Regions from separate parts of the Pediococcus parvulus genome, predicted to be linked through region 2. Evidence: riboswitches for the same ligand, from Rfam matches in the RefSeq annotation. Region 2 holds a riboswitch; the other holds the start of a gene.
What was found. A riboswitch is a leader RNA that binds a small molecule or an ion and turns the genes downstream of it on or off. The one in region 2 is predicted to bind lysine.
Positions count from the first base shown of each region.

Region 1 (3,430 bases), 280 kb from region 2:
TAGTAAAGAGTCATAGATCTGAACTTCGGTGCTTGTTGCCCGACCCAAATCTGCATTCAGATGGAATAGAAGTGAATCTTCATAAATAGAACGATCCATCACACTATTTTTGGTTTGAAAAGCTTCTTTAATACCATCTAAACGGCGATTCAGAAAATAAATCTGAAGAAGAAAAGCATAGCGTTTAGGATCTTTATAAAAGAGTGGCAAAATCTTATTATCATCCACCGATTCATAAAATGCTTTTGTACCTAAATGTTGTGACAAAATTTCTGTTAACGTTGTTTTTCCTGCGCCGATTGGGCCTGACAATGCAATCATTCGAAGTTCCCCTTTATTCCTGTTTTAATACTATATATTGTAGCATGAATCTAAGCTAAAACAACATGTAGATTAAAACTTCTTTTCTCAAAAACAGTCTGTTTTATTGCAGCGCCTTACATTATACACTTATTTTTCAGCTTTTCGAGCCTTTAAAATAAAATCAGGTTGTGTTAAATCAACTTCGTCCAACGAAATAACATGAGTATGATATTTAATTTTATAATACGTATATAAAATGATAAAAATCGGGACACTCATGTAACTGATCCCAATTGCTTCCCAGTTAAACGTGGCAAACGAATGGATATCTTGACCGGCAATAACGAGTAGACACAGTACAAACGCAAAAATCGGCCCAAATGGGAACCATTTTGCATGGTAGCGTAATTCTTCGACTTTGTGTCCTTGTTTGACGAATGCCCTGCGAAAACGGAAATGAGAAATAGCAATCCCTAACCAAGCAATAAAACCAGTCAGCCCACTTGCAGCGACCAGCCACATATAGATTTCAGGACCCGCAATACTAGAAATAAATGTTAAAGCTCCCACGATCGTTGTGCCAATCAACGCCATCAAAGGAATTCCTCGTTTAGTAGTCAAACTAAATGTCTTGGGGGCGTATCCTTGTAATGCCAACGAATAAAGCATTCGGGTTGAAGCATACATACCAGAATTAGCCGATGAAATCACCGACGTCAAAATCACGGCATTCATAATGCTAGCTGCCCCAGCCAACCCAGCCCGACGGAACACTAAAGTAAACGGACTAATTTTGACATCACTTGCAGAAGAACCTAATAAATCAGGACTAGTGTATGGGATGATACAAGCAATGACAAAAATAGCTAAAATATAGAATAACAAAATTCGCCAAAAGACTTGATTAATTGCCTTGGGAACACTCTTCTCAGGAGTTTCGGACTCCCCAGCTGTAATCCCAATCAATTCAGTTCCCTGAAATGAAAATCCCGCAACTACAAAAACGCTCAGAATCATTGGAATTCCGCCGACAAATGGTGCTTTCTTATAGGTAAAGTTATTTAGATAAGTGGCATGACCACCCATGATGCCAAAAATTACAGCGACACCAATAACTAAGAAAATAATTACCGTGACAACCTTAATCAACGCCATCCAGTACTCAGTCTCGCCAAACGCTTTTACCGTTAAAGCATTAATTGCAAAAATTAAGATCAGCGCCACTGTACTCCAAACCCAGCCAGGTACGTTGGGTAACCAAAATTTCATAACAATGGAAACTGTACTGATATCAACAGCTAAGGTAATTGCCCAGTTAAACCAGTAATTCCAACCCATCGCAAATCCTAAAGCTGGATCCACATACTTTGTTGAATAGGTTGCAAACGAACCAGAAACTGGCATGTAAGTAGCCATTTCCCCCAAACTCGTCATCAAGAAATACACCATGATTCCCATTGCCACGTACGCAATCAGTGCACCAGCCGGACCAGCCTCTGAAATTGCTGACCCACTGGCCACAAATAATCCAGTTCCTATACTTCCTCCAAGTGCGATCATGGAGATATGCCGTGTCTTCAAAGATCGATCAATTGAATGATTCTCTTCCTCTGCCATAAAACTACTTCCTCCTTAAAATTCGAATTAAAAAGGCAATCTTATTTTTAACCAATAAAAAAAGCCTTTTTGCATAACAAATCGCCATACAAAAAGACTTACTAAATTTCTCAGTCAAATCGTAGATAGCGCCCCGTGATGTGTTTGAATGCATCACGACAGTCCCTGATTTATTAAACCAGAGCCCAACTCTAAGTTGAAAAAGCAACTTAAAATTTCGGCCAAACACCCTTTTGCAGCTTGTCTACAATGCTTTTTCATCTACAAGCTGTGACTGATGAGTTTGGCAACCTCTTCTTTCGATATGAATCAATTATATACAAGCTCAGTGTATCTGACAACACCAAGTGTTAATCATTCGTTAATTTTGTGCCCTGAATTTTCTCGTTTAACTTTTGAAACTGGGCATGTAACTCATTGTCAGAACCGTTCCAATCAATTCCCGGAACTGCAGGTTCACCCATAATTTTAACGAGCACATCATTCAAACTTTGATGTTTAAGATAGTCGCGCCACAAATCATCCGCCTGTTGAAATGTATCGTTTAATACATTCTTACCCCGTTCGGCAATCGGATGGGCCTCAGAAAACACATTTTCAATAAAGCCCATATCTGGATAAGTTTTAATGGGTCCTTCACTCGCTTCAACAATGTCTAGTAATGAAATTTCACTTGGCTTTTTGGCTAGTCGAAACCCACCATTATTTCCCGGAATTGAGGTAACCAAACCGGCAACAACCAGCTTACGCATAATTTTTCGCAAATAAGTCTCTGATCCTGTTAATCGATCGTGAATTACCGCCGTCGTCAACGGAATTGAGCGATCTTGTGTACACAGTAACGCAATAATACATGCTGCTTGTTCAAATCCTTTAGTGAGTTGCATAATGACCACCTTCTATAAATGCTTGCGCCGTTAATTGATAAAAATTTTCTTGTCGTGAAACCGGATTTAACACACTTGCCGGTAAAGTATGTTCACCGACTTTTTTAAAACTAAGATGTTCCAAAATAGCCGCGGATCGCTTATTTTCAGCATAGGTACTCGCCAATACGACATATGCATAGTTTTCATGAAAACTATGATTTAAAATTGATTGAACGGCTTCTGTCATATAGCCGTAACCCCAAAAATCTTGATTCACCATGTAACCTAATTCCAGTTTTAAAGGATCCCGTTCATGATTGTCACCTACCACTGGATAAAGTCCAATGCTACCGATAACTTCTGAAGTTTGCTTTAATGTCATAGCCCAAATGTTGGGTTGCATAAGTTGCTGTAAAAAATAATCACTTTCAAACGCATTTGTAGCCACGCGAAAACTAGCCATCTCCGCAATTTCTTTGTTTTCAACGATGGCACGCAATCCTGTTAAATCAGCCGGCACAAATGGTCGCAGTTTTAGCCTTGTGGTATAAATTTTTTTATTCACAGCTATCCCCGTTCATTACTTTCAACGTGTGATGTTAATATAAATTAACACATCAAAACGATCTACGTATAAGAAT
Region 1 is NZ_OZ061292.1:1,543,668-1,547,097, forward strand. It holds gene AB3217_RS07795 (deoxynucleoside kinase) at 1-321, opposite strand, end outside; gene AB3217_RS07800 (amino acid permease) at 451-1,920, opposite strand; lysine riboswitch at 2,039-2,224, opposite strand; gene AB3217_RS07805 (Rrf2 family transcriptional regulator) at 2,271-2,807, opposite strand; gene AB3217_RS07810 (GNAT family N-acetyltransferase) at 2,794-3,354, opposite strand.
Region 1: linked by a shared signal. The riboswitch ahead of AB3217_RS07800 (amino acid permease) and the one ahead of lysA (diaminopimelate decarboxylase) in region 2 are both predicted to bind lysine.

Region 2 (3,430 bases):
TCGGCCGCGTAAATGGCATCAACGTCAGTGAAATTTTCGTATAAATCGGCTTTTAGTCCTCGGGAAACAATTGCGCCGGTGATATCGGAACCACCGCGGGAAAAGGTGGCAATCTGGCCATTCGGCGTAAACCCAAAGAAACCAGGAAAAATTAGTTTTTCTTCTGTAACCTTTAGATGCGCTAAATTTTCGTAAGTTTCTGGTAAAACAGAGGCGTCACTCGGATCGTCAGTTACGATAATTCCTGCCTCAAAAGGATCCACAAAGCGAGCAGGGATGTTCAGATGATTGAGCACGGCGGTTAACAACATGGCATTAAGACGTTCACCATGCGCTTTGAAGGCAGCCATCAAATACGTGTTGCTTGGATAATATTCAAGGGGTAGTGACCGAAGCTTTTTGATGATTTTGTCAATTGGTCTAGCTGGCAATCCAAAGAAATCACTAATCGCTTGGTAGCGTTGACTAATTTTATCCACAACCGTTTTTGGATCTTGATGATCAATTACCCTTTGAGCGTAGGTGATTAGGAGATCGGTGACCTTTGTATCTTCAGAAAATCGTTTCCCTGGTGCGGAAACAACGACAATCTGTCGTGCAGGATCAGCCTTAATGATGGAGATGACTTTTTGAAAATGGGCGCCGTCTGCTAATGAGCTACCGCCAAATTTAACAACCTTCATGAGTAAAAAAATCCTTTCTAGTTTTCAAAAATTATATTTTATTAAAGTTTGATTAGTTATTGTGAATTTTAGCATTTTTTTGATGAATAGCAACTAAATTATTCTTTGAATTAATCAATTATAAGAAATACTTAGTAGTAAGTTTTTTATTTTTGATTTAGGAAAACAATGCGGCTGGCCGCAGTTCAAAACTACATGTGAAAGCAATGTTAGAACTAAACAAGCTCGATATTAGCAGCTCTAAATTAAATGGAGATAAAGTTGTTTTAACTGATACAAAAGAGCTACAGGGAATTTTATTGGAGTAAGGGGGTTGACTATCTGTGAGAAGTATTATAAACTTTTTAATAATTTAAGAGGTCGCAACCAACAAGAGTAATTAGTGGAATTTCTATCAAATTATGAAGCTAGTGAAAGGGGCGGTTGCCGAAGCGTCAAATCTGGATAGGGGTTTGGTGTGCTGGGACGTAGTTTAACAGACTGCGGACTGTCGCAGCAAAACATGTCGGCTGCGGGGCGCTATCGACAATTGATACAGAATAATAATGAACTCATTCTGGGATCTTTTTGTTTGCGCTAAACAAAAAGGTCTCTTTTTTGTTTAATAAAATAATTATAAAACTAGTGGGGTAAATAAATGGGTACTCAAGGGGAGCAACAAGTAAACGAAGCAGGACATTTAATGATTGATGGGGCTGATGCCGTAGAATTGGCGCATACTTATGGGACGCCGCTAATTGCCTATGATGTCTCAGCAATCCGCCAACAAATTCGGCGGTTTAAAAAGGTGTTTGAGCGTAATCAAGTCGATTACGCCGTGAGTTATGCCAGCAAAGCATTTGCCACAGTTGGGATGTTTCAACTTGTCAATCAAGAGGACGCGCACATTGATGTGGTATCAGGTGGCGAGTTATATACGGCCATCAAAGCTGGCTTTCCAATGGAAAAAGTTAGTTTTCACGGCAATAACAAATCACGCGCAGAATTGGAAATGGCCGTGGATCATCATATCGGGGTTGTGATTTTAGATAATTTTCACGAAATTGAGTTACTAAGCGAAATCTTGAAAGAAAAACAACAGACAATTAAAGTCATGTTACGTTTAACGCCCGGTGTTTCAGCGCATACCCATAAGTATGACCAAACTGGTCAAGAGGATAGCAAATTCGGCTTTGATATTCAATCTGGGCAAGCGCAAAAAGCGTTGCAGCAGGTGTTAGCAAATTCACAACTAGAGATGCTTGGTATTCATGCTCACATTGGTTCACAAATCTTTGAGGTTAATGGGTTTGTCATGGCAGCCCAAAAATTAGTTGATTTGGCTGCTGACTGGCAAAAGAAGTTTAACTTTGAAACCCGAGTCTTAAATATTGGTGGGGGCTTTGGGATTCAGTACACCAAAGAAGATGATCCGCTGGCACCCGAAGAATTTGTTGACGCAATTGTGAAGGCCGTCCAAAAGCAGGTCACGTTACGTCAGCTAAAAATGCCGGCCATTTGGATTGAACCGGGCCGTTCCATTGCAGGCCCCGCGGGATATAGCTTATATACAATTGGCTCAAGAAAAGAAGTACCTGGCATTCGCCCATATGTGACGGTGGATGGCGGGATGGGCGATAACATTCGACCGGCGCTTTATGAGGCCAAATATGAAGCCGTTTTAGCTAATCAGGCAACGGCTAAACCAGATGAAACGGTTAGAATTGCAGGTAAATATTGTGAATCAGGCGATATTTTGATTCAAAAACAAGCCTTACCTAAATCGCAGCCTGGTGATGTTTTGGTAATTCCAGCTACTGGTGCTTACGGGTATTCAATGGCGTCAAATTATAATCGAAATCCGCGGCCAGCGGTGGTGTTTGTCGAAAAAGGTAAAGCACAAGTCATTGTTAAACGAGAAAGTTATGAAGATTTGGTCAAACTGGATTGCAGTTTTGTTTAGTTGCTGAATGCCATATAATATAGAAGAATCGAGAATTTTTAAAGTTCAAATAACCATTGAGCCTTATGATAACCTGACAACGAAAAATAAAAAAGTTTATATAAAGGAAGGATTTTATCCATGGCACAGTTAGATGCACGTGAAATCATTGATTTTATCAGTAACGCCAAGAAAAAAACACCCGTAAAGGTCACTCTAAAAGGTGATTTGACTAAACTTGATGTTCCAAAAGGCGTCCGAGCGTTTGTAGAAACCAAAACCGGAACCGTTTTTGGCGATTGGACAGATGTTAAACCATTTCTTGAGAACAACAAAGCAGTTATTGAAGATTATGAAGTTGAAAATGATGGACGTAATTCAGCGGTCCCATTGTTGGACACTAAGAATATCAATGCGCGCATCGAACCCGGGGCAATTATCCGGGATCAAGTTGTGATCGGTGACAATGCCGTCATTATGATGGGAGCATTGATCAACATTGGCGCTGAGGTTGGTGAAGACACCATGATTGATATGGGAGTTGTCATGGGCGGTCGTGCGATTGTCGGAAAACATGCTCATATTGGTGCCGGAACTGTTTTAGCTGGCGTGGTTGAGCCGGCGTCTGCCCAACCCGTGCGCATTGATGATAATGTCATGATTGGGGCAAATTCCGTTGTTTTGGAAGGTGTTCACGTTGGAGAAGGGGCAGTTGTGGCTGCTGGTGCGGTTGTGACGCATGATGTTGCCCCATACACGATGGTGGCTGGTGTGCCTGCCCGCAAAATGAAAGATATTGATGACCAAACTCGGTCAAAGACAGAAC
Region 2 is NZ_OZ061292.1:1,827,239-1,830,668, reverse strand. It holds gene AB3217_RS09235 (aspartate kinase) at 1-683, opposite strand, end outside; lysine riboswitch at 1,030-1,213, shown strand; gene lysA (diaminopimelate decarboxylase) at 1,321-2,625, shown strand; gene dapD (2,3,4,5-tetrahydropyridine-2,6-dicarboxylate N-acetyltransferase) at 2,746-3,430, shown strand, end outside.